Regions from separate parts of the Anoxybacillus sp. FSL W8-0104 genome, predicted to be linked through region 2. Evidence: a T-box and tRNA genes for the amino acid it is inferred to sense, from the RefSeq annotation. Region 2 holds a T-box; the other holds one or more tRNA genes.
The links. The T-box of region 2 lies ahead of tyrS (tyrosine--tRNA ligase). A T-box ahead of a tRNA ligase gene usually reads a tRNA of that ligase, here a tRNA-Tyr.

Region 1 (8,265 bases), 1.8 Mb from region 2:
AGTTTCCTTCGATACGAATACCGTACTCTTTATAAAACTCGTCGCGTAAATGGTGCGGGATTAAATGAAGCGGATCTTCGTGCATCGGACATCCTTTAATGGCATATACAGCACCACGATCGGTATATGAGTACGCCTCAAGCCCTCTCTTTAACATCGTCACAAGCGTCGATTTTCCGCCGCTTACTGGCCCCATTAACAACAAAATACGTTTTCGAACATCTAATCGTTTCGCAGCTGGATGAAAATATTCTTCTACAAGACGCTCTAGCGCTTCCTCAAGTCCAAACAACTGGCCGCTAAAAAAGTTGTATTTTTTCTTCCCATCCACTTCTTCTACGCCCGCATCTTTGATCATATTGTAAACGCGAGAATGAGCAGACTGAGCTACCCATGGCTTTTCTTTTACGATTTCTAAATATTCCGCAAATGTCCCTTCCCACTTTAACTTCTGTTCTTCTTCTCTATATTTTTGTATTTTTTTTAAAATGTCCATACACGGACCTCCTCCACCGTTGTGATCTAGCATTGTGATTAATACCATATGTATGCAAGGATGTCCGGGATCATTCGTGAAAGAATGACTTTCATCCCGACATGCAATTAAGCTATAATGAAAACGTGGACATTTGTTGTCACTTCATCAAGGGAGGAGATTGTATATGAAGACGCTTCTCATTCTTGGCGTAATCGCTGCCTTTTTGGTGGCGATCTTCACCGCAGGATATAATGATAAGCCAGAAGTAAAAAATTAAGCGACTTTCATTCGAAAGTCGCTTAAAATACGTTTGGAAAGTTTTGTTGTCTTAACGCTTCATACACGAGGATAGCAGCTGTGTTCGATAAATTGAGCGAACGGACGTATTCATTCATCGGAATACGCAAACAACGTTCCATGTTATTTTCAATTAAATCTTTCGGCAATCCGCTTGTTTCGCGACCAAAAACGAAAAAGTAGTCTTTCGTTTGATCGCTATAGTCAAAAGAGGTGTAATATTTTTCTCCAAACTTCGTAATAAAGAAAAATTGACCTTCCTTATATTTTTCGAAAAGCTCTTGTAATGAATCGTAATAATGAACGTTAACATACTCCCAATAATCTAATCCGGCACGCTTTAACATTTTGTCATCAGTTGAAAATCCGAGCGGTCGAATTAAATGTAATGACGTTCCTGTCGCCGCGCACGTACGCGCGATATTTCCTGTGTTTGCTGGAATTTCTGGTTGATATAAAACGACATGTAAAGCCACATTCTTCACTCCTATATTCGATCAATAATATGAAAAAACTTATATTGAATATTCGGCGTATAAGCGGTTGAATCCTCGTATGACCAATAACGCATTCTACTATTGGACGTATGGGCATTGACGAGAGGCATCCCTTGTTTATCTTTCGCGACAACGATCGTCGTGTGATCGAATCGTCCGTCCCCTTGAAAATCATAACAAATGACGTCACCAAGAGACAACTGTTCCGGCGATTTTTTTTCAACTGCTTGAATACCTGTTTTCGTTCCACTTAAATACCAACGAAATGCATGTGCAACCGTCCACGTATAGCTCCAATCGTTTTCTCGCATCCACCATCCTTTCGTTTTATTTGGATATCCGATCATCGGAATACCGCCCGCATGCAAACATTGAGAAACGAAATTTGTGCAATCAACATGGAATTGATGAAACGCGGGGTTATAACCATTCCACCATACTTCAGCATATCGTACTGCGGCTAATCGATCATACGTATAACGAACTCGTTCATCTTCATGACGTTCTTGTTTTTTTTCAACTTGTTCCGTCTCCATGTTAGGCAAAAGCGGGCGATCACTCACAAGCTCACGTCGTTCAAATATTGCTTCACGCATCTCTTGTTCCTCTTCAACATACATCCACCCGTCTTGCCAAATAAAAAAACGGAAATGAACGATGTAGCGGACGAACGTGTGAGAGGCAATATGTTTCTTTTCTATTACGACTCCTTTTCCTTCGCATTTCACAAGCTTCGCCTGTCGCTTCGCCAGCAGTTGCTTTTTTCGTTCCATTTCCTCATCCGTCACATTAGCCGCAAAAAAGGAACGAATACGCTGATCGAGAAGGGCGTGTAGCTGTTTTCTCATCTCGCTCACCACTTTTTCGTTTTTTAATACGTTATGTCAGAGATGAAAGAAAAACAACTACACATTTTCAAGCATCGCTAACGCGTTATCAATTTCTCGAATAACGTCCTCATCTTGTTCTTTTTCTTTTGCTTGCTGGAGCATCGGCACAACTTTACGATTTCCGATTTTCCCAAGCGCCCACGCGGCCGTTCCACGAATGACTGGACGTGAATCTTTTTGAAGCAATATCAATAAATCGTCGATGGCACTTTCATCTTTGTAATGAGCCAATGCAATGATCGCATTCCGTTGAATCGGTTTTTTTCCGCGCCATGCCCCAGAGAGGTGTCCAAACGTTTCTTTAAATTGGCGACTCGTCATATGAAGAAGTGGTTTTAATAGCGGTTTCACCACTTCTGGATCCGGCTCCATCTCTGGATGGAAATGAAAGTCTTTTCCTTTATTTTTCGGACAAACAAGTTGACACGTATCACATCCGTACAATCGATTACCAATTTTATCGCGAAACTCATCAGGAATAAACGTTTTCGTTTGCGTTAAAAAAGCGATACATCGTTTCGCATTCAACTGTCCCCCTTGCACAAGCGCTCCTGTCGGACAAGCATCAATGCAGCGCGTGCATGTCCCACATTGGTCTTCGATTGGCGTATCAGGAGGAAACGGGATATTTGTAATCATTTCTCCTAAATATACGTACGATCCAAACTCTGGCGTAATAATTGAGCAGTTTTTCCCACTCCATCCGATCCCTGCTCGTTCGGCTACTGCACGATCCGATAATTCTCCTGTATCTACCATTGATTTTACTTTTGCATCTGGTACACGTTCTAAAATAAATTGTTCTAATTTTTGTAAGCGATCGCGTAAAACAACATGATAATCTTGTCCCCAAGATGCTCGACAAAAAATGCCTCTTCGTTCTGTTTTCGTGCTTCGCGGTGCGTTTTTTAGCTTCGACGGATACGCGAGGGCAATTGCAATAATAGAACGTGCTTCTGGAAGCAATAAAGATGGGGTTGTCCGCTTTTCAATATCAGGCTCTTCAAATCCCGATTCATATCCGAGTTGTTGTTGTTGACGCAATCGCTCTTTTAGTTCAAAAAATGGATCCGCATGAGCAAAACCAATTTTATCAATACCGATTGTTCGGCTATATTGAATGATTTCTTCTTTTAGCGCTTCAACGTCCATCCCTGAATCCCTCCTTTCTTCGTTGTTTATGTTACAATGTAAAGAAAAAGGAGTGAACGATATGTTAACCATTTGTGACACAATAAAACAGCGCGTATCCCATTTTAAAATCGGTGTCCTTACATACGATCAAATCGTCGTCGGTCCGTCCCCCAACATGTTGAAAGGGAAACTTCGCCAATTTCAAGAGTTGCTATATTTTGATATGGAACAAACTCCGTTGGCTGAATGGCCAGAAGTAAAAGAATGGCGGTCTGTATTTAAACAAATTGGCACAGATCCGAGCCGATATCGTCCTTCATCGGAAAGTTTGCTTCGTCGCGTACAGAAGCAAAGTTTTATTCCATCCATTCACTCGGCGGCCGATGTGAATAACTTTTTTTCCTTATATTATAAACTACCGATCGGCATTTATGATCAAGATCATCTAACAGGAGATATAGCCGTCACGATCGGTACACAAGCAGATGAATATATCGGCATCAATGATCGGACGACAAATTTTGATCGAAAACTCGTCACAAAAGACGCTCAAGGCCCGTTCGGCAGTCCAATCGTTGATTCGAAACGAACAATGGTTACAGAGCAAACAACAAATGCAATTCAAATCGTATATTTTCTGCCCTCATTTACAGAAACGCAATGTGAACAAATATTGCAAGCGATGAAAGAGATGTTTATTCAAATCCATGGGGGTACAGCTCATACACAACTCATCATATAACAAATACGGGGCGAAGCGAAATAAAAAAACGCAATGCCCCGTTCATCTTCGAAACGAAACACTGCGTTGTCCCCGTATGTATGGAGCGGGTGATGGGAATCGAACCCACGACATCAGCTTGGAAGGCTGAGGTTTTACCACTAAACTACACCCGCATCATTGTATTCACTATATCCACAATTGCCCTGCACGCTCAACTATGCCTCTTCCTCTTCCCGCTTACTCAACGATGATCGGTGCGTCGAGGCAACTCGTCGCTTATTCGACGATGTGTCGCTCGTGGCTGAGGTTTTACCACTAAACTACACCCGCATGCAGAAAAAGTAGAAATTTGTCGAATCAGATGCAAAAATAAAAACAGGAATCCCTGTTTCGTAATTACGTTTTACATTATATCGACTCCCCTCGGACAAGTCAATACGTTGTTCACAACTTTTTCAAAAATGCATCACTCATCTCTTTATAACTCATTTTTCCCTATAAAATCAATGCGCGCATATATGCCTGGACAATAATAGGCATCGTGGTTACAAATGAAGAAGAGATTTGACATAACACCTTTTGGTTTCATACACAATCAAATTCATATAATCAAAAACGATGATTTTTGCGAGATGGAGTCCAAAAAGCGATTTGGTACGCTTCATACAACTTTTTTTGCAATTCGCTACTGATAAATCCTTTATCACCCAAATTAAAAGGATGAGGAATTTGGGTCATGACGGTTTCAGCTGCAGTTCGATCGTGACAGGACGCCTCCGTTACCACGTATCCCATGGGCAGTCCTTGGTTGGTCACCTGAAGATGGAGCTTAAATCCATAGTACCACTGCTTTTTCGATGCACAGAGACCGATGTCCGCGATTCCTTGAAATCGTTTGACTCGGTACATTCTTGCGGCATGGCACAACTCGAGTGGTATACTATCTACGACCGCATAGGCGTGGTGTTGTCCACGTTTGGCTAGCTCATGGCGGATCCATTTGATCGCAAAGCGCAGCGCTCGACAACGGCGATTGTATCGAGAACGTTGTAAACAAGTTCCCAGTCACAAAGCGATGCCATGCACGTTCGGAAGAGAAGCCAAGCAGCTTTCCTAAAAGATGAATAGCAATGATCACCGTATCTTCTTGTTTCACCAAATGACGATTGCGACGTTGAAGATAGAATTGAATTTGTGACAGCTGGGCAGAAACAAAAAAGAAAATGACTGCATATTGTTTTTGAATCTTTGCTTGATCTGTAGTAAAATGAAAGGGCTCTTGCATGGGAATTCTCCTTTCGAATGTTGGTTGGCACTTCCATTCTATAGGAGATCCACAAGCAAGGGCTATTTTTATGCTTACTCGATTTTATATAGCACCACGGGTTTCTAAAAAACTGAATGAAAAATCCTTTTGTTCCGCCCTACCAAGGTGCGAAATATGAGTTAGTAACAACTTGACGCGTTCGCTTTTCTTAACGAGATAATACCGCAAAAACAACAATAAAACAAGGCGGAGCGAACCGCCTTTTAGTTGTTAATCTTTCCCATCTCTTTGTTAAAATCCATGACGAGTGGCGCTATACTTCTTCCAACTGAACTTGCTTACAAATAATTTTTAACAACGGCTCTTTATAATCAAAGGTATAGATATGAAAATGGTAAAATTCGCTTGAATTTGCTTCTACATTTTCGAAGAGAATAATAGTGAACAAGCTATCAAAATGGATATCACGCCTTGACATTTCTAGTATCTCTTTTTTTATTTTGTACTCCACATCTAGGCAATCCTTAAAATGCAACGCTAATGTCCTATTTTCCTCCCTATTCTCCTGTGTATCCCAATAATAGTCTATCGTGATAGATAGGTCTAATGGATTATTCCATTTCATATCCGTTATGATACTATCCGTGAAATCAAAATGATCTTTAATTTCTTTATAGTTGTTCGCAATGATCATTTTATTCACCTACTTTCCAAAATAAAAATGCGTCAAATGTATTCGGTAAATAAAAAACAAGGGATTTCACCTTTGTGAAACCCCTTGTCCCTAAAACCTTTTCCCTATTTAACAGTGCCGATGGTGGGAGTCGAACCCACACTCCCGCAAGGGAACACGATTTTGAGTCGTGCGCGTCTGCCAGTTCCGCCACATCGGCATGGAACAATTAAATTTTATCACACAAACTTGCTTTGTCAAGCCTTTACAGTGCCGAGGGCCGGACTCGAACCGGCACGGTAGTCACCTACCGCAGGATTTTAAGTCCTGTGCGTCTGCCAATTCCGCCACCCCGGCGCATAAAAAATGGAGGCGGCAACCGGATTCGAACCGGTGGTAAAGGTTTTGCAGACCTCTGCCTTACCACTTGGCTATGCCGCCATGAAACGAAGAGCGGAAGACGGGACTCGAACCCGCGACCCCCACCTTGGCAAGGTGGTGTTCTACCACTGAACTACTTCCGCATATATGGCTGGGGTAGCTGGATTCGAACCAACGCATCACGGAGTCAAAGTCCGTTGCCTTACCGCTTGGCTATACCCCAAAATTTTCAAGCATATATGGGGCGACTAGTGGGAATCGAACCCACGAATGCCAGAGCCACAATCTGGTGCGTTAACCACTTCGCCATAGCCGCCACGTTTTTTGGCAGGGGCAGTAGGAATCGAACCCACACCGGAGGTTTTGGAGACCTCTGTTCTACCATTAAACTATGCCCCTAAAGTCAAAATGGTGGAGGGGGACGGATTCGAACCGCCGAACCCAAGGGGAGCGGATTTACAGTCCGCCGCGTTTAGCCACTTCGCTACCCCTCCGCAGATGGTGCCGGCTGCAGGACTTGAACCCGCAACCTACTGATTACAAGTCAGTTGCTCTACCAATTGAGCTAAGCCGGCATCATTTAAAATGGTGGCTCGGGACGGAATCGAACCGCCGACACAAGGATTTTCAGTCCTTTGCTCTACCGACTGAGCTACCGAGCCGTCTAAGTAATTCACTTATATAGTGGCGGTCCCGACGGGACTCGAACCCGCGATCTCCTGCGTGACAGGCAGGCATGTTAACCACTACACTACGGGACCATTTTGGTTGCGGGGGCAGGATTTGAACCTGCGACCTTCGGGTTATGAGCCCGACGAGCTACCTGGCTGCTCCACCCCGCGATGATAAAAGTAAATCAATGTTCATACATGGTGGAGGATGACGGGATCGAACCGCCGACCCCTTGCTTGTAAGGCAAGTGCTCTCCCAGCTGAGCTAATCCTCCATTGCATCTTGCCCGGCAACGTCCTACTCTCGCAGGCGGTGTCCCGCCAACTACCATCGGCGCTGGAGAGCTTAACTTCCGTGTTCGGGATGGGAACGGGTGTGACCTCTCCGCCATCGTCACCGAGCAATAATGCTTTAGACAAATGTTATTATAACGGAATATTTTTTGTTGTCAAGCATTTTTTTATTCCTTCAAAACTAGATAACAGAACAGTCGCCTTCGCTTTTCTTACTGTCTAGCTTCGAACTAACATCCTCCTACGCCTTCGCTTTTTCCGTTCGACGTGCAAGCACGTCTTCGTCAAAAGCTCTCGGCTCCGTCGGACGTTTCCTTGGCTTCGCCAAGGACCGTTCTACGCTTTTCTTGTGTGCTTAGTTAAGTCCTCGATCGATTAGTATCCGTCAGCTGCACGTGTCGCCACGCTTCCACCTCGGACCTATCTACCTTGTCATCTTCAAGGGATCTTACTCGCTTGACGCGATGGGAAATCTCATCTTGAGGGGGGCTTCACGCTTAGATGCTTTCAGCGCTTATCCCTTCCGCACATAGCTACCCAGCTGTGCTCCTGGCGGAACAACTGGTACACCAGCGGTGCGTCCATCCCGGTCCTCTCGTACTAAGGACAGCTCCTCTCAAATTTCCTACGCCCGCGACGGATAGGGACCGAACTGTCTCACGACGTTCTGAACCCAGCTCGCGTACCGCTTTAATGGGCGAACAGCCCAACCCTTGGGACCGACTACAGCCCCAGGATGCGATGAGCCGACATCGAGGTGCCAAACCTCCCCGTCGATGTGGACTCTTGGGGGAGATAAGCCTGTTATCCCCGGGGTAGCTTTTATCCGTTGAGCGATGGCCCTTCCATTCGGAACCACCGGATCACTAAGCCCGACTTTCGTCCCTGCTCGACTTGTAGGTCTCGCAGTCAAGCTCCCTTCTGCCTTTACACTCTTCGAATGATTTCCAACCATTCTG
Region 2 (19,151 bases):
CTTGTGAAAAAATATGATTTGCGTTCACTTCGCCATATTTTAAGTGTCGGTGAACCGCTCAATCCAGAAGTCGTGCGCTGGGGAATGAAAGTATTTAATCGTCGCATTCACGATACATGGTGGATGACAGAAACAGGAGCACAACTCATTTGCAACTATCCGTGTATGGAAATTAAACCAGGATCAATGGGGAAACCGATTCCAGGAGTCAAAGCAGCGATCGTTGACGATCAAGGAAATGAATTGCCACCGTATCGTATGGGCAATTTGGCGATTAAAAAAGGTTGGCCATCAATGATGCGCGCCATTTGGAACAATCCGCAAAAATACGAATCGTATTTCTTGCCTGGTGATTGGTATGTGTCTGGTGATTCTGCGTATATGGATGAGGACGGATATTTTTGGTTCCAGGGACGAATTGATGACGTCATTATGACAGCAGGAGAGCGTGTCGGTCCGTTTGAAGTAGAAAGCAAGCTCGTTGAACATCCAGCTGTTGCAGAAGCAGGTGTCATCGGAAAACCGGATCCAGTGCGCGGTGAAATTATTAAAGCGTTTGTAGCTTTACGCGAGGGGTACGAGCCGTCAGAAGAGTTAAAAGAAGATATTCGTAACTTTGTGAAAAAAGGCTTAGCAGCACATGCCGCACCGCGTGAAATCGAGTTTCGTGACAAACTTCCAAAAACGAGAAGTGGAAAAATTATGCGTCGCGTCTTAAAAGCTTGGGAGCTAAACTTACCGACAGGTGACTTATCAACAATGGAAGATTAAAAAAATCGGGCTCGGCCCGATTTTTTTAATTAGTTGATGGTTGCTCTTCGGTCGGTATGTCTATCGGTTGCTCTTCGGTCGGTATGTCTATCGGTTGTTCATCGGTTGATTGCTCAGGTGGTGTAGCAGGCAGCATGCGAACGATATTTGACGGATTTGATTCCAATCCAGCGATGTCGACAGCAGTAACATAATATATTCCTTGTTTTAACGGTATGCTTTTTTGTTCTCCTCTACGTATTGTTGCGATGACTTGAAACGGTGCTGTTTCTGATGCTGTGTAATATACGCGATAACCAATGACGTCTTGTTCGTGATGTTCGCCCCAGACGAGCGTTGCTCCTTTTTGTTGCACTGCAAGCGGATCTGGTTTTTTACCGTTTTCTTGAAGTGTTTTTGCTACAAATACATGTTTCCACTTGTCGTTTCGAGGAAGCAGTTGGCTCATATCTTTTATATGTTGAATTCCCCATTGTTCAAGCAACGAAGTGTCAATCATGACCCCTTCTTTTGTAAATTCTTTTGGTGTTGTCGGCAAGGCAACGTATCGTTCCCCGTTTAGTTCAACGAAAGTACCGTTGATTAAGTACCGATCTTCTTGTTTTGGCACAAATGCGGTATTAAACAAGTCAGTTTCTATCAGTCCAAATCGTTTACACGTCTCTGATGGAAGTAACCCAGAAATAGCACAATACGAACGTTTAACAATTCCGCCAGGCATGCGGAATCGCTCTTTTGGCGCAATGAGTTCTGGGCGAATATCATATGCCCCATTCATTAACTGTGCCCATAACAATAAGTTTCTTTGCGAATATGATAACCCTTTATAATTTTTTTCGAGCGATTTCGGTGTATCGTATCCCATCCAAATGCCAAACGTGACATTTGGATTTGTTGCTACAAACCATGCATCTTTCGTATTTTGACCCGTTCCTGTTTTTCCCGCCCAATCGGCCGAAAATTTCAGCTTGCCATTTAAAAAGGCGGCCGTGCCGGAGCGAATGACGTCGCGCATCATATCAATCGTTAAATAGGCCGTTTGTGGCGAAAATACTTCTACCGGCTTTGTTTCATGCTCGTATACGACATTTCCGTTTTTATCGACAATTTTTTCGATTAAGTACGCATCGATAAACGTTCCGCCATTAGCAAATGTTGCGTATGCGTTTACGTTCTCTTCAATCGTTACCCCTTTTGTCAATCCGCCAAGCGCAAGCGCTAAGTTGCTTCCATCTCCCGTTGTTAAACTCGTGAAGCCCATTTTTTCTAAATAGGAAATGGGGCGTTGCTCGATGATGCGCGCATACGTCCGAATAGCAGGAATGTTATACGACTTTTTCAACGCATGACGTACGGATGTTAAGCCATGCGTTTTTCCATCCGCGTTTTTCGGTCGGTACGGACCTTGTTTCGTTGGGATTTCCAACGCGACATCTGGAATAACGGACCCCGGCTGAACGATCCCCATTTCCATTGCTGGTGCATAAACAAGAAGCGGCTTCATCGTTGATCCGTTTGAGCGATATGCTTGTGTAGCGTGATTTAGCTGCTCGCGTTTATAATCTCTTCCTCCAACAAAGCTAATGATGCGACCTGTTTTGTTTTCGATGAGCATAGCCCCCACTTCTACCGGCTGACGAACGGAAATGATTTGTCCTGTTTTTTCGTCCTTTTTGCGCACGACTGTATCGCTTCCAAAGTAAGGATATTTTTCTACGATTGCTTGCATGCGCTCATATATATCTTTGTCGATCGTTGTGTAAATCGTGTAACCGTTTTGTCGTAATTGTTTTTCAGCCTTTTCCGCATATTCCATATATAGTTGATCGTTCAAACGCACATCTTGCCGTTCATAGCCATCTTTTTTAGCTAGTAAATCAACGAAAATGTCTTTTGCACGACGCTCAATTTCAAACGTTAACCACGGGTATTTCTCTATTGGAGAAGGTAAGGAAGAAACAAAATCTTTCGTAATGTCGTATGCAATCGCTTCCTCATACTGCTCTTTTGAAATATACCCTGCTTTTTTCATGCGCGATAATACAGTTTTCATCCGATTTAACGCTGGGGATAAATCGTTTTTCAACTCCCCTTTGCTTGTAAACGGCGTATAGCGAAACGGACTTTGTGGCAATCCTGCTAAAAATGCAGCTTGCGGCAATGTTAATTCTTTTGCATCAACACCGAAAACGCCTTTTGCGGCAGCTTGAACGCCAGCAATATTTCGTCCGGATGCGTTTCGTCCAAACGTTACAACGTTAATGTAGGCTTCTAAAATTTCATCTTTCGTAAAAAATTTCTCAAGGCGTAAAGCAAGTAACACTTCTTTTGCTTTGCGCTCAAATGACACTTCGCTCGTTAAAATTTGATTTTTTACAAGTTGCTGTGTTAATGTACTTCCTCCACTACGTGTAGAGGAATTTGTTGCTTCTTGAAAAATGGCACGTATAATAGCTTTTGGTACAACCCCTTTATGTTCATAAAAATGTTCATCTTCCGTCGCAATGACGGCTTGAATGAAATAAGGGGAAACTTGCGAAAGTTTGACTTCATCGCGTTCTAGGTCTGAACGAAAATAGCCGAGATATTCGCGATTGGCGAAGTAAATATGTGTTGTTTCTTCATAGTTATAAATATCTTTTTTCATTTCTTTGTATGGAATCGGTTTGGCATCTTTCACGAGCGAGGCGAAATATCCTGCCCCGACACCGAAAGCAAAGCTGAACGCACATAAACTTACGATGAATATAATTAAACATACGTTCCAGACGACTTCGTATGTGATCGTAAAATGACGCCATAGTTTTTGCCATGAGAATCGCACTTGTTTTTCTGACATAGTGACCTCCCATCTGTATTATATTTTCATTATTATATCATAATTTGTCTTTTCATATCGGTAAATGTCTAAATTTGTTTGAAGATCTTGACAACAGTTGGCGTTTTATGATAAAAGAGGATATACTGACATGTAAATAATCGAGCGATGAGCGGAACGAGTAGTGCTTATCTCCCTGCGAACAGAGAGCTAGTGGTTGGTGCGAACTAGCGCATAGATGAGCATGAATTACCTCCGGGAGCATCTTTTGCGAACGGCGTGTGCCAAGTAGCAAAAGACGGTGTCGACCGTTATGGCAATGAAGTGAGAGAACATAGGCGTTCTCTAAGTAGGGTGGTACCGCGACATAAACTCGTCCCTTCATGTGAAGGACGAGTTTTTTTGTTTGAATCTAAAACAGAAAGGATGGTTGAGATGGATTTGCTTCAAGACTTACAATTTCGTGGTTTAATTAATCAGATGACAGATGAAGATGGATTGAAAGCGTTGTTGGCAGAAGAAAGCGTAAAAGTATATTGTGGTTTTGATCCGACGGCGGATAGTTTGCACATCGGTCACTTGCTTCCGATCTTAATGTTGCGTCGTTTTCAACAAGCAGGGCATCAACCGATTGCGCTCGTCGGTGGGGCAACAGGACTCATTGGAGACCCAAGCGGAAAGAAAACAGAGCGAAAATTAAATGAAAAAGAGACAGTCGCTTATTACAGTGAGCGAATTAAACAACAGCTAAGCCGTTTTTTAGATTTTGAGAAAGTCGACAATCCAGCCATTATTGCAAATAACTATGAATGGATTGGTTCGCTTGATGTCATTACATTTTTGCGCGATGTTGGGAAAAACTTTGGGATTAACTACATGCTCGCAAAAGAATCAGTCCAATCGCGATTAGAAGCAGGGATTTCATTTACAGAATTTAGTTATATGATTTTACAAGCGTACGATTTCCTCAAACTATATGAAATGTATGGATGTAAGTTGCAAGTAGGTGGCAGTGACCAATGGGGAAACATTACAGCAGGATTAGAGCTCATTCGGAAAACAGAAGAAGATGCGAAAGTGTTTGGATTAACCGTTCCGCTCGTAACGAAAGCAGATGGAACAAAATTTGGAAAAACAGAAGGTGGGGCAGTATGGCTTGATGCTGATAAAACGTCGCCATATGAGTTCTATCAATTTTGGATTAACACTGATGATCGTGATGTTGTGAAATATTTAAAATACTTTACGTTTTTATCCCATGAAGAAATTATCGAATTGGAAAGACAAACGGCTGAAGCACCGGAAAAACGTGCAGCGCAAAAAGCGTTAGCTGCTGAGATGACACGCCTTGTTCATGGGGAAGAAGCGTTGCAGCAGGCGATCAACATTTCTGAAGCGCTCTTTAGCGGAGATGTAGCCAAACTAACAGCGGATGAAATTGAACAAGGGTTTAAAGATGTACCATCGTATGTATGCGAAGAACAGGAGATAGCGCTTGTTGATTTACTTGTAGCAAGCGGTATTTGCCCATCGAAGCGTCAAGCTCGTGAGGATGTTACAAATGGGGCCATTTATGTCAATGGTGAACGTGTGCAAGATGTGAATAAAGTCATGACAGACGCAAATCGTATTGAAGGTCGCTTTACAATTATTCGGCGCGGTAAGAAAAAATATTATTTAATTCGTTACGCATAAAAAAGTCCTCTCTGCTTTGGCAGAGAGGATTTTTTTATTAACGAGAGTAGAACTCAACGATTAATGCTTCGTTAATTTCAGCAGGTAATTCAGAACGCTCTGGTAAGCGAGTGTAAGTACCTTCTAATTTGTCTGCGTCAAGTGTCAAATAGTCAGGTACGAAGTTGTTCACTTCAAGCGCTTCTTTAATAATTTGAAGGTTGCGAGACTTTTCGCGAACAGAAATTGTTTGACCTGGTTTCACGCGATAAGATGGGATATCCACACGGTTGCCGTCAACTAAAATGTGACCATGGTTTACTAATTGGCGAGCTTGACGGCGAGTGCGCGCAAAACCTAAACGGTAAACAAGGTTGTCTAAACGGGACTCAAGTAAAATCATGAAGTTTTCACCGTGCTTACCAGCCATTTTTCCTGCTTCTTCGAACGTTTTACGGAATTGACGTTCATTGACACCGTACATATGGCGAAGCTTTTGCTTCTCTTGAAGTTGCATGCCATATTCAGATAATTTTTTACGTTGTCCTGGACCATGTTGACCTGGTGGGTAAGGACGTTTTTGCAATTCTTTACCAGTGCCGCTTAATGAAATGCCAAGGCGGCGAGAAATTTTCCATGTTGGACCTGTATAACGAGCCATAAATGCTCCTCCTTTGTTTTTATTTTTGGTAAAATAAAAACAGTCGTGCCTCACCATTTATCGCCATTTTGTTTTCATGTATCCTCGCCCTAGCAGCTGAGAGTTACACGATACAGCCTCCAATTAGAGACGCACGTCTCTAAGGGGAACAAAATGGACATACAAATGTGAGCACAAAGGCTGCAATATTTTACACAAAGGCTATTATAGTTTTTTTTTGCGTCTGAGTCAATCATTTTTGTATGGTCTTTGTAATAAGGATTATGGTATGATATAGTTAATAGGTCTTAAGCTTTAGGGATATTACAGAAACTCTCATTTTTTTATTTATATGTTTTTTACACATAAAGAGAGGAAGTATGTGCGGGTGAGTGAAAAAAATGAACGTTCAAGAGCGCGATCAATACGCAATATTTAAACAAAAGTTTTTTGATTGGTTTTTAAGTGAAGAAGATTTTACCGATTTACCTCGCATCATTCAAGCGCTCATCACCTTATTGCAAAAAGAGTTTCATTTGTTAGATGTCACCTTTTACGTACTTAACCCGTTTAAACATGCTTTTGAGCCTGAAGTGACGACAGACTGTACGATCGAACAGCAACGAGAACAATATACGATTCCATTTGATGATCAGTTAAAAAAGCAGTTCGACGATATTGTTATCATTGATGACGAAAGTGAAGTCAAGACGATTCAATTTGGCGTAGTTTTTTCAGAAGATTCGTGCGGACTCGTTCGTTTCAAAATTCATGAGCGGGATATGATGACAAAACATTTTATTAAACAAGTGAAGCACGACTTTTTAAAAGTGTTTGCTCGTATTCGTAAAGTGTCTGAAGTATTAAGTGAAGAAAAGCGATATGAACAGTTGCATCGAGCAGCAACAAAAATTCATGCTTCTATGAATATCGGGGATGTGCTTGAAGAAATTGTAAAAACATTAAAAGAAGTATATCCAACATTTACGTGCCATTTGTTTTTATCGTATGATAGCACGACGAACCGCGATTTGCCGATTAAATTGCTCACATTTGAAAATGAAGATGAGCATATGGGAGCAATGCAGGCGTACGTGACGGGGCAAATTCAGTTCCACAATTCGCTTGTCCATAAAAAGTCTGTCATTTATGCTCCGATTAAAGGAGCACAAGGGATTTATGGCGTCATTGAAATGATTGCCCCGACAATTATGGAGTTGTCTGAACGGGAAATGCGGTTTATTTCTTTGTTGGCGAATACGGCTGGTAGCGCATTAGAAAACGCGAAATTATACGAACAATCGAAACGATTAATTGCTGATTTACAACTCATTAATGAAACGATTCACCATTTAAATACGAATTTACGTTTCCAAGATGCATTACAGTTTATGATTGAAAAAATAAAAACATCATTTGATGCAGAGGAAGTTGGATTTGTTATTTTGCAAGAAAAAGAACGAAAAGTGCTTCCGGGAAGTACGCCTTTTTTCCAATCACGTGAAGCCAAGGCATATGTAGATTTCGTTTTTCATCGTATTCAACATCCACGTGATACGTTATTTTTAGGTGATGTAAAAATTCATAGTGATCATACGAAACGCTTCCGCTCGCTTATGGCTGTGCCGATGATGCGCGGGATGATGAAGGGAGTAGCGATCGTATTGCATCAAGAGGCGTATCATTTTTCGTTTGATATGTTTAAATTGTTGCAGTCGCTTATTCATCACTCGACATTGGCGTTCACAAATGCAGCGTTGCGTGAAGAACTTGAACGGATGGTCATTACCGATCGGTTAACGAATTTATACGCACGTCATTACTTAGATGAACGCATCCAACGTTCGATGGAAGAGGATGGATTAGGTACGTTTATTTTAATAGACATTGATAACTTCAAAAAAGTAAACGACACGTACGGGCATCAAGTAGGTGACGAAATTATTATTCAAGTGGCAAACATTATTAAAGCAAACATTCGCCAAAACGATATTGGTGCTCGATGGGGAGGAGAAGAACTCGCCATTTATTTACCAAAAGTATCTGTTAACGCTGGTTTATCTATTGCGAATCGTCTCGTACAAAAAGTGCGTGAATTAACAAACCCTCCTGTGACGATCTCATGTGGAGTATCGTATTGGAAAAAAAATCGCGCTGACTCGGTCAAGGAGCTATTTAATCGCGCTGATGAAGCGTTATATACAGCGAAACGGACAGGAAAAAACCGCGTCGTTGTTCAAGAATATTAAACAAGAAAGAGGCCCTATTCATCGGCCTCTTTCTTATATGTCAAGGTAGCGAACGAGCGTTTCAACAAAACGTTGTAAATATTGTTCATCTATTTCATCAAAGCGATTTTTGATCGGGCTGTCAATATCGAGCACACCGATAACGTGACCGTCTTTGATCATGGGAACGACAATTTCAGATTGGGACGCTGCGTCGCAGGCGATATGACCTGGGAACGTGTGAACATCGGCAACACGTACTGTGCGCTTTTCAGCAGCGGCCGTTCCACATACCCCTTTGCCGAACGGAATGCGCACGCAAGCCGGTAACCCTTGAAACGGCCCGAGAACGAGTTCGTTTCCTTCGGCTATATAAAAACCGACCCAATTAATATCGTGCAAAAAATAATTCAATAAAGCGGAAGCGTTCGCTAAGTTCGCTACAACATTTTTTTCATCTGAAATTAACGCTTTCAGTTGTTCGATGACAAGTGTATAATTTTCCTCTCTTGTCCCTGTGTATGTTTGCGTATGAAACATGTATTTCACCCCTCTATATCAGCATATGTTCAATTCCTTGGTGAAGGCCAGCGACCGAGTGGGCATCTGAGCCATACACAAGAGGGATGCCGCGTTTGACGGCTTCCTTGACTACCCAATGAGGTGGATATGGCTCTAAACAAAGCGGTTTTACTGCGCCAGCGCCGTTATAATCAAGCTCAAGTTGACGATTTTTCATTTCATCGAGAATGTGTGCGATGATGTTTGTTGCATCGTATTCACACGGATATGCGCGATGAAACTTGCGGACGAGTGTTATATGTCCGATGCGTTTTGGTTTGTGCACCCCTAAATCGGCTACAACAGAAGCTAAAACAGTACGATAATATGCATCGTACACTCGTTCAATGCAACCAAACGATGTAACGATGTCGCCAAACATGTCTTCACTATAATCGATACACATGTATTGATCGTCAACGTGTAAAAAATGAACAGATAAAATGCTGTCATCTAATTGTGGACCAATTTCATTTAAAAACTCCTTCGTTTTTTGTTCATATCCGAGAATGAAATCAACTTCTAATCCGATGCGAATACGAATATGTCTTTCGTACTGTTTTTTTAATGATTGTAAAATGGATACGTACGACGCTAGTTGCTCTTCTTTCATTGCACTATCTTGGTAAGGGGTTGGGTCTATAAATCCTTTTGGAAGCGGTGCGTGCTCGGTGAATGAAATGTCTGTATAGCCGAGCGAAATAGCCTTTTCAATATATTCATGTAGCGCATCTTTGCTTCCGTGGGGACAGAAAGGTGTATGAATATGTCCATCGCGCACATTAGTCACTCCTTTAGGCGCAAACTTCGACAAAAATCACGTTTTTTAGGAAAAAAATTAAAATTTTTGCTCAAAAAATGTTGCTAACATGGTATCATAAAATCATTGAAAAGAAAATGCCTTCTCCATAAAAAAAGAAAGATTGACAACAAGGAGGCCCATTATGGAATTTGTAGCGATTAGTGCGCTCCTCGTCATCGGAGGACTTACATATACATATGTGCATCGAAAACGTTTATATAAACAAATTGACGAATTAGAACAATGGAAAATTTCCTTGATGAATCGACCTGTGCCAGAGGAACTGTCTAAAATTAAGTCGTTAAATATGATGGGGGAAACAGAGCAGCTGTTTGAAAAATGGCGAAATGAGTGGGACGATATTGTTGCTGTTCAGCTTCCGAATATAGAGGAAAAGTTGTTCGACATTGAGGAAGCGGTTGTCAAATACCGATTTATGAAAGCAAAAGAGGCGTTACGTCAAACGGAGCAACAACTACGAGAAATTGAAGGGAACATTCAACGTATTTTATTAGAGTTGCAAGAATTAGTCGGAAGCGAAGAGAAAAATCGAGAAGAAATTGAGCAACTGAAGGAAAAGTATCGTCAAGTAAAAAAAGCGATGCTTACTCAACGTCATGCATTTGGTTGCACAGAAGTTGCGCTTGAGGAGCGATTAAATGCTCTTCAAAACCAATTCCAGACATTTGAACAGTTAACAACGGAAGGGAATTATTTGGCTGCTCGCGAAGTCGTAGTGGTTATTCAAAACGAGCTACATGAATTGAACCGTTTTATTGAACAAATTCCGCTTTTATTAAGCGACGCACAAATTGAAATCCCTGCGCAACTCGACAACATTGTCGAGGGATATCGTGAACTGTTAGAAAAAGGGTATGTGCTTGACCATCTTCCGGTGGAAAAAGAAGTGGAAGCGATCCGTGGAAAAGTATCGGAAGTGCTTGCGTTGTTAGAAACACTTGCTGTAGATGAAGCAGAAAAACTGCTTCGTGAGGTGCAAGAAGATGTGGACACGCTGTACGATTTGTTAGAGAAAGAAGTATATGCAGAACGTTTTGTCCATGAAGAAACGGAGAAAATTGAACAAACGCTTTACGATTTGGAAGAAGAAACGAAAGAAACGCGTGATGAAACATTATTTGTGCAACAAAGCTATCATTTATCGCAAAGCGACTTAGATAAATATCGACAAATCGAGAAGCAAGTACAACAACTAATGAAACGTTTTATGCTCATCCAAACGAAGATGGCCGAGGAGCGTTTAGCTTACTCGCTTATTCGTGAAGAGCTTGAAGAAATTTTAGCGCAAATTGCTACAGTAAAAGAGAAGCATGCCCAGTTTCGCGAGCATTTATATGCGTTACGCAAAGACGAGCTAGCGGCGCGCGAAAAGTTAGCAGAAATGAAAAAACAATTGTCTGAAGCGATTCGACTCGTGAAAAAAAGCAAACTTCCTGGGTTGCCAGAATCTTATATGTTGCAAGTAAGCGAGGCGCGTGAAAGTTTAACGCGCGTATCGCTTACGCTAGATGGGAAACCGTTAAATATGGAAGCTGTTCATCAAGCGTTGGATGAGGCAACTGTTTCCGTGCAAAACGTATATGATCAAACGAAAGAAATGATTGAGCAAGCTCAATTAGCGGAGAGTGTGATTCAATACGGCAACCGCTATCGTCGCCGTTTTCATGCGGTAAATGCGGGATTAGAGGAAGCGGAACAACTATTCCGACGATACGAATACGAACTGGCGTTACAAAAAGCCATCGCTGCGGTAGAACAAGTCGAAGAAGGGGCGTTCGAACGCATCCGCCAGTGGCTAAAAGAAAACGAGTGAAAGGATGTCCTTTCACTCGTTTTTAACTTACTTTTCTTTCGGTACGTGTGACACGATTTGTTTTGTTTAGTAATAAACCGATGACCCCGCCAATGAGTGCTGGTGTAAGCCAGCCGATCCCTTGTTCAAAGAGCGGCAATGTTTTTTCGTATACATGTAAGATGGACGATACATCAAATCCTGCTGCCTTCAGTCCGTCAACGATGCTGACGAGAAACGTACCAGCGAGCGCCCCGATGTAAACGGTTTGTTTTCCCCTGAAATAGTCATGGAGAAACGATAGGGCGACGAGGGTAATGGCTAATGGATAAATAATAATAAGCACAGGAACGGATAACGAAATGAGTTTCGTTAAACCGACATTTGCGGTGAATGCGCTAAAGCAGCTCATAACAATGGCGAGCATTCGATAGGAAAGCTTTGGCGAAATTTTCGAAAAATAACTTGCGCAAGAAGATAATAAACCAACTGATGTCGTTAAGCACGCAAGCATAATGATGATCGATAAAATGATTGTACCCGCTTGACCGAATAAATAGGTCGCTGTTTGACTAATGATTTCGCCGCCGTTATTGCGATAACCGATCGCTTGTACGCTCGATGCTCCAATAAAAGCGAGCGATACATACACGAGCGTTAATCCAGAAGCAGCCACGAACCCGGCCTGAATACAAAGCTTCGTTAATTGTTTTTTATTTGTAATTCCTTTTTGTTGAATGGCTTGAATGACGATGATACCAAAAACGAGTGCTGCGATGGCATCCATCGTTAAGTACCCGTCAACAAACCCTTTAAAAAATGGGGCGTCTGTATATGCATCCGTTGGCGGTTGAATGTCTCCCATAGGCGTCCATATGCTTTTGACAAAAAATAAAGTAAGACCGATGAGTAAAAGAGGTGTTAACAACTTGCCAATTCGGTCAACTAATTTCGAAGGGTTTAACGCTAACCAAAGGGATATGCTAAAATAAACAACAGTATACACCGCTAACATGACGGATCGATCGACAGTTTCAGGTAAAAATGGTGTCACACCAATTTCAAATGATGCCGTACCTGTTCGTGGAATACCAAAAAACGGACCGATGGCTAAATACATAACGATTGTAAAGATGATACCAAATACTGGATGTGCTCGGCTAGCTAATTGTTGCAAGTCGTTCCCTGTTCTTGCAATCGCGATTACTGCTAAAACTGGCAATCCGACACCGGTAATTAAAAAACCTGCGATGGCAAGCCACATGTTTTCCCCTGCTGCTTGCCCGAGAGCTGGAGGGAAAATCATGTTACCAGCGCCAAAAAATAAAGCAAATAACATAAAACCGACAGCTATTAAATCTTTTTTCGACATGCTGATCCTCCTTTGTTTTCTCCGTACCAGCATATATACTACCATACAAAATAAAAATTTTGTCGTTTTTATCAAAAGTTTCAATCTTTAAAATATTCTTGTATGAGTAAAATGTTTGTGGGAGAAAAAAAGACAGGTTCCTGATTTGGTATAATAAGGAACCTGTCAGATATGTAAGCAAAATAGATGAAAAACGGGCTCTCCTCCTGGTAAGGTAGTAAGTGCGAAAAAAAATACAACCAAAGAAAGGAGTGGAGCCCATGCAGGATTATATCACAAACGGCTTGACATTAAAAGAGATCGAACAGTCTTTATTTAGACATATGCAAAAACAATATGGTCATCTCCTTCAACAGGTGTTGGAGGAGATCGACCGCACATTGGCAGAACAGCGGGACAAGAAACGATATGCGCTCAAAGATAAGCGGACGATCCGACTCCAAACGCTATTTGGAGAGGTGGAAGTGAAGCGAAACTACTACTTTGACCGTGAAAAAAAGGTGTATACGTCTTTACTCGATGTCTTTCTCCAGTTCGATGGGGCGCATGGAGTGAGTCCGCTATTAGAGGAGACAGCGATTCATCTCGCCGTGACGGGTTCTTCGTATCGACAGGCTGCGCAGTCGCTTGAAAAGCTGGTGGGGTATGCATGTATGAGTCACGAAACGATTCGCCAGTCCATCATCGAGGCAGAGGTGGAAGGGCACCGTGCGATGGAGAAAAAAGGGCGCGTGTTTTTTATCGAAGCAGACGGGTTGTACGTGAAACGTCAACGAAGCCGCATCAAAGGAAAAGAAGAAAAGATCATCACGATTCACCAAGGATGGGAGAAAAACGGGAAACGCGTATCCTTAGTGAATCGACGGTATATGGTTCATCAAACGAATGAACCGATTTGGGAAGCTGTAGAGAATTTTCTGATGAAGGAATACAGCTATGATCCGTTTGAGGATTGGGTGGTCATCAATGGAGATGGAGCCCCATGGATTACAGCGTGTCGAGAATATTTCGGGGACAGGGGGTACTTTCAGCTTGATCGGTTCCATGTGGCAAGAGAGATTCGTCAATTGTTCCGAGGTCATGCGAGATATCGGGTGATTCGAAAGAAGTTAGCATCATGGGATGAAGAAGGTGTGTTACGAGAACTCACAAGTGCCATCGGTACGTTAGAACATGAGGAGAAGGAAAAGCAACTCGAGGCGCTTGTTCGTCGAATCGAGGAGATGCCAGGATGTTTGCGTGACTATCGCGTATGGTTGAAGGAAAAAGGGATTGACACGACAAACATGAGGGCGATGGGGAGTGCGGAAGGAACGATGCATGTGTTTGCGAAACGAAGTAAAAACGGTCGAAGTTGGAGGGATGCAGGGATTGAAGCGATGTTGCGAGCGATCGTCGCGATAAAAGATACGTTACTCATTCGGACACGCGATGGAGTGATGTATGGCGCGGAAGAACGAGAAGAAACGAAACGAGAAACGATCGTGAAAAAGGCACTGAAGCGCGTGCAAACGCAAATGACAGAAGTGGTACGAGATAACATCCCATACCTTCGCCAATCTTCAGGGACACCGATTTACGAGGCATTGCAAGCATTGAAAGGTTTTTAAAACGAGAGAAAACGCACATACCTACAGGATGAGAGTAAGTAAAAGCGCTTACATATAACGATTTTATAAAACCATATATAACCAAAAAAATCGGTCGAGAAAAAAATCTCCCACAAAGTCTTGACTCAAACATTTAGAAGAACAAAATCATTTAAAGAAGAGGATATGATGTAAGATGGATATGAAAGGACAAAAACTTATTCGGCTTACGTTGTCGTATGCAGTCGTTTTGGTGATGACGATCATTATCGTCTATCCGCTTCTTTGGGTCATCGGCTCGTCATTTAACCCAGGACAAAGTTTATCTGGGTCAAAAATGATTCCAGATAACGCAACGATTGCCCATTATAAAAAGCTGTTTGATACGTCGCAAAGCGACTATCTCATTTGGTATTGGAACTCGTTAAAAATTGCGACATTGACGATGATTTTTTCCGTTATTTTAGTCAGTTTAACAGCGTATTCGTTTTCGCGTTATCGCTTTATCGGACGCCAAAACGGATTGATGACGTTTTTAATTTTGCAGATGATCCCAAACTTTGCGGCGCTTATTGCGATTTTCATTTTAGCGCTTTTAACGGGATTAGTTGATACGCATTTAGGGTTAATTCTCGTGTATGTCGGCGGAGCGATTCCAATGAATACGTGGTTAATGAAAGGATATTTAGATACGATTCCGAAAGAGCTTGATGAGTCAGCGAAGATTGACGGAGCTGGGCATTTGCGCATTTTCTTCCAAATCGTTTTGCCGCTTGCGAAGCCAATTATTGCGGTTGTGGCGCTCTTTACGTTTATCGGTCCGTTTGGCGATTTCATTTTAGCGAGCGTGTTGCTTCGCAGCAAAGAAAAATATACGCTTGCGGTTGGATTGTACGATTTAGTTGCAAAGCAGTTCGGCAGCGAATTTACGACGTTTGCGGCAGGTTCTGTATTAATTGCGGTGCCGATCGCTATTCTCTTCCTTTCATTCCAAAAGTATTTCGTTTCTGGCTTAACGGCAGGTGGAACAAAAGGATGAGAAACGAAAGGAAAGAATCGTTTAGGTTCTTTCCTTTCTTACTATTTCGAGATATATTAACACAAGATGCTTTGGAATGAATGGAGAGTGAAATGAAATGAAACGTGTATTTCGCGCGCTACTTATTTTTGTTTTGTTGTTGTCCGTGACGGCGCCAGTAAGTGCGAAAACAGAGCGCACATGGCAAGATGAACGTATTTATTTTATTATGGTTGACCGCTTTAATAATGGAGATCCGAAAAATGACTACGACGTCGATGTGCACGACCCGAAAGCGTATCACGGTGGCGACTTGCAAGGGGTTATTGACAAGCTCGATTACATAAAGGACATGGGCTTTACAGCTATTTGGCTTACCCCCATTTTTGCGAACGAAAAAGGCGGCTACCACGGCTATTGGATTGAAGATTTTTATAAAGTGGAAGAACATTTTGGTACGCTCGATGATTTCAAACGGCTTGTAAAAGAAGCGCATAAGCGCGATATGAAAGTCATTTTAGATTTCGTTGTCAATCATACAGGCTACAACCACCCGTGGCTAAATGATCCGACGAAAAAAGATTGGTTTCATGAGAAAAAAGACATTTTCAATTGGGCCGATCAACAGGAAGTTGAAAACGGCTGGCTGTTTGGCCTTCCTGATTTAGCGCAAGAAAATCCGGAAGTGAAAGCGTATTTATTTGACGTGGCGAAATGGTGGATTCAAGAAACGGATATTGACGGATATCGGCTAGATACGGTTAAACATGTACCGAAATGGTTTTGGGAAGAGTTTGCTAAAGAAGTGAAGTCAGTGAAACAAGACTTTTTCCTTCTTGGAGAAGTATGGCATGACGATCCGCGTTATGTAGCGGAATATGGGAAGCACGGAATTGATGCATTAATTGATTTTCCGTTTTATAAAGAAGCATCAGCCATTTTTTCAAACGTCGATCAATCGCTTGAACCACTTTACAACGTATGGAAGCGAAACGAGGCGTTTTATGACCGTCCATATTTGCTTGGGACGTTTTTAGATAATCATGATACGGTTCGTTTTACACGTTTAGCCTTGCAAAATCGCATCAATCCGGTGACGCGTTTAAAACTTGGACTGACGTATTTGTTTAGTGCCCCAGGCATTCCGATTATGTATTACGGAACGGAAATCGCGCTTGATGGCGGAGAAGATCCGGATAATCGACGTTTAATGAATTTCCGTACTGATAAAGAGCTCATTGATTATGTGACAAAGCTTGGTGAATTGCGTGAAAAATTGCCGTCGCTTCGCCGAGGTGATTTTGAATTGCTTTATGAAAAAGACGGCATGGCACTTTTTAAACGAACGTACGAAAACGAAACAACAGTGATCGCGATTAACAATACGTCAAAAACACAAAAAGTAACGCTCGATGACGAATTGGAACAAGGAAAAGAATTGCGTGGGTTGCTTGCGGGAGATTTAGTGCGCAGCAAAGACGGCAAGTATGATATCATTTTAGATCGTGAAACGGCGGAAATTTACGTGTTGGCGCCAAAAACAGGATTAAACATTCCGTTTATTGCGGCGCTTGTAGCGGTATATACGGCATTCGGTCTATTTTTATACTTCGCGCGCAAACGAAAAGCGTAATGATGGGGGAGGAGAGAGTATGTTAGAAGATACAAGTTTTGCGATTCGACCGATTGATCAGTTGGACGAAAAAGAAGTGTGGCAACCGCTTGGTGATGTACAAAAAATTGAAGGAAAAAAGCAAATATTTGCATTCACATGCGAGAACGCGTCGGGTAAAATTCATTTTTACCGCGACGATATCGTTCGGATCACGATCGATCCATTTGCTCAAAAGTACGCTTCCGTTAGTCCAGCAGTCGTGGCAGCGCCAGAGAAAGTGACGATGCATGTGCAGGAAGTGGAAAATGGTTGGGAGCTGAAGACGAATGCGTTGACGGTCGTGATCGAACGACGCCCGTTTCGTATAACGGTTTATGATCGAGAAGGGAAGGTGCTTGTACGCGATGTCGAGCCGGTTCGTTTTCAAGCGAAAGGGCGTATGCGCTGTGCACACGCCCTCGCTCCGACCGATGTCGTATATGGATTAGGTGAAAAGACAGGAGTGTTAAATAAACGCGGAGCGGTATGGAAGATGTGGAATACAGATGTGTATGCTCCGCACAATTTAGAAACGGACCCGCTGTACCAGTCGCATCCGTATATGATGGTGTTAAAAGACGGACATGCACACGGCGTCTTTTTCGATCATACGTATGAAACGACGTTTGACTTGCGGCATGAATCGTTTTATACGTTCACGTCAGAAGGCGGTGCCCTCGACTATTACGTGTTTGCCGGCCCGCACCCAAAAGATGTGTTAGGGCAGTATACGCATCTCGTTGGTCGCATGCCGCTGCCGCCAAAGTGGGCGCTCGGTTATCACCAGTCGCGCTATAGTTATGAAACGGAGCAAGAAGTGCGTGAATTAATTGACACATTTCGCAAAAAACATATTCCGCTCGATGCGGTATATTTAGATATTCATTATATGGACGAATATCGTGTATTTACGTTCGATCAAAATCGGTTTCCACATCCGAAATCGCTCGTTCAATATGCGAGTGAACAAGGGGTTCGCATCGTTCCGATCGTTGATCCGGGCGTGAAAGTAGATGCAGAGTACGATACGTATCGCGATGGCGTGCAAAAAGATTATTTTTGTAAATATGCAGACGGAACGTTGTTTAAAGGAGACGTTTGGCCGGGGACGAGCGTGTTTCCTGACTTTTTGAAGAAAAAAGTGCGCAAATGGTGGGGCGAACAACATGCGTTTTACACGAGCATCGGCATTGAAGGCATTTGGAATGATATGAATGAGCCGTCTGTGTTTAACGAAACGAAAACGATGGACGATCAAGTCGTTCATGACGGATGGAAAACGCATCGTCAAGTGCATAACATATACGGAATGATGATGACGGAAGCGACGTACAACGGATTGAAAAAACAACTGAAAGGGAAGCGTCCGTTTGTGTTAACGCGCGCCGGTTTTTCGGGCATTCACCGATATGCTGCTGTGTGGACAGGAGACAACCGCAGTTTTTGGGAACATCTTGAACTATCTTTGCCGATGTGTTTAAATTTAGGATTATCTGCCGTTGCATTTTGTGGGGCGGATGTGGGCGGCTTCGCTCATGATGCTCATGGGGGATTGCTTGTTCGTTGGACGCAAGTCGGCGCTTTTTTCCCATATTTCCGCAATCATTGTGCGATTGGTTTCGCCCGTCAAGAACCGTGGGCGTTCGGTGAAACATATGAACAGATGGTGAAGCGATATATTGAGTTGCGCTACGAGTGGCTCCCACATTTGTACACGTTATGTTTTGAAGCATATCAAACAGGTGTGCCGATGATGCGTCCGCTCATGTTAGAATATCCGGACGATGCTGAGACGTGGAACATATCAGATCAATTTATGGTCGGCAATGAAGTCATGATCGCGCCGGTTATGCGTCCGCATACGTTCCATCGCCTCGTCTATTTTCCGAAAGGGCGTTGGATCGATTATTGGACGAAAGAAAAATTTGAAGGCGGCAGACGATATATTGTCGAAGCGCCGCTTGATCGGTTGCCGATATTTGTAAAAGAAGGGGCGATGATTGCCCGTGCCGAAGCAAAACAATCGACGTCCATTGCGGACGAACAGTTGACGTTGTATGTGTATACGATGGAAGAAGGAATATCATCATATACGTTATACGATGATGACGGCACAACGTTTGCATACGAAAAAGGAGAGTATGTGAACATGCATATTCGTGCGACGTTTTCGGACGATGCGGTTCATTTTGAGATAGAACGGGAAGGTGC

Region 1: it has a tRNA-Tyr gene. The T-box ahead of tyrS (tyrosine--tRNA ligase) is inferred to sense a tRNA for this amino acid. The anticodon was not compared.

Annotation. Positions count from the first base shown of each region.
Region 1 covers NZ_JBBOQU010000001.1:2,316,129-2,324,393, forward strand. Annotated here, with positions in the region: partial or broken gene NST18_RS12160 (protein prkA) at 1-496, opposite strand, end outside; gene trmL (tRNA (uridine(34)/cytosine(34)/5-carboxymethylaminomethyluridine(34)-2'-O)-methyltransferase TrmL) at 778-1,251, opposite strand; gene NST18_RS12170 (amidase domain-containing protein) at 1,263-2,120, opposite strand; gene queG (tRNA epoxyqueuosine(34) reductase QueG) at 2,178-3,314, opposite strand; gene NST18_RS12180 (B3/B4 domain-containing protein) at 3,376-4,038, shown strand; tRNA gene NST18_RS12185 (tRNA-Gly) at 4,120-4,193, opposite strand; partial or broken gene NST18_RS12190 (IS982 family transposase) at 4,636-5,305, opposite strand; gene NST18_RS12195 (hypothetical protein) at 5,601-5,981, opposite strand; tRNA gene NST18_RS12200 (tRNA-Leu) at 6,097-6,180, opposite strand; tRNA gene NST18_RS12205 (tRNA-Leu) at 6,232-6,317, opposite strand; tRNA gene NST18_RS12210 (tRNA-Cys) at 6,328-6,401, opposite strand; tRNA gene NST18_RS12215 (tRNA-Gly) at 6,413-6,484, opposite strand; tRNA gene NST18_RS12220 (tRNA-Gln) at 6,490-6,564, opposite strand; tRNA gene NST18_RS12225 (tRNA-His) at 6,582-6,657, opposite strand; tRNA gene NST18_RS12230 (tRNA-Trp) at 6,667-6,740, opposite strand; tRNA gene NST18_RS12235 (tRNA-Tyr) at 6,751-6,835, opposite strand; tRNA gene NST18_RS12240 (tRNA-Thr) at 6,841-6,916, opposite strand; tRNA gene NST18_RS12245 (tRNA-Phe) at 6,928-7,003, opposite strand; tRNA gene NST18_RS12250 (tRNA-Asp) at 7,027-7,102, opposite strand; tRNA gene NST18_RS12255 (tRNA-Met) at 7,107-7,183, opposite strand; tRNA gene NST18_RS12260 (tRNA-Val) at 7,212-7,287, opposite strand; rRNA gene rrf (5S ribosomal RNA) at 7,298-7,414, opposite strand; rRNA gene NST18_RS12270 (23S ribosomal RNA) at 7,662-8,265, opposite strand, start outside.
Region 2 covers NZ_JBBOQU010000001.1:535,053-554,203, forward strand. Annotated here, with positions in the region: gene acsA (acetate--CoA ligase) at 1-771, shown strand, start outside; gene NST18_RS02955 (transglycosylase domain-containing protein) at 797-3,610, opposite strand; T-box leader at 3,749-3,973, shown strand; gene tyrS (tyrosine--tRNA ligase) at 4,025-5,284, shown strand; gene rpsD (30S ribosomal protein S4) at 5,322-5,924, opposite strand; gene NST18_RS02970 (sensor domain-containing diguanylate cyclase) at 6,305-8,152, shown strand; gene NST18_RS02975 (GAF domain-containing protein) at 8,186-8,671, opposite strand; gene hisJ (histidinol-phosphatase HisJ) at 8,685-9,473, opposite strand; gene ezrA (septation ring formation regulator EzrA) at 9,637-11,328, shown strand; gene brnQ (branched-chain amino acid transport system II carrier protein) at 11,351-12,679, opposite strand; gene NST18_RS02995 (ISLre2 family transposase) at 12,940-14,289, shown strand; gene NST18_RS03000 (sugar ABC transporter permease) at 14,465-15,307, shown strand; gene NST18_RS03005 (alpha-amylase family glycosyl hydrolase) at 15,405-16,919, shown strand; gene NST18_RS03010 (glycoside hydrolase family 31 protein) at 16,939-19,151, shown strand, end outside.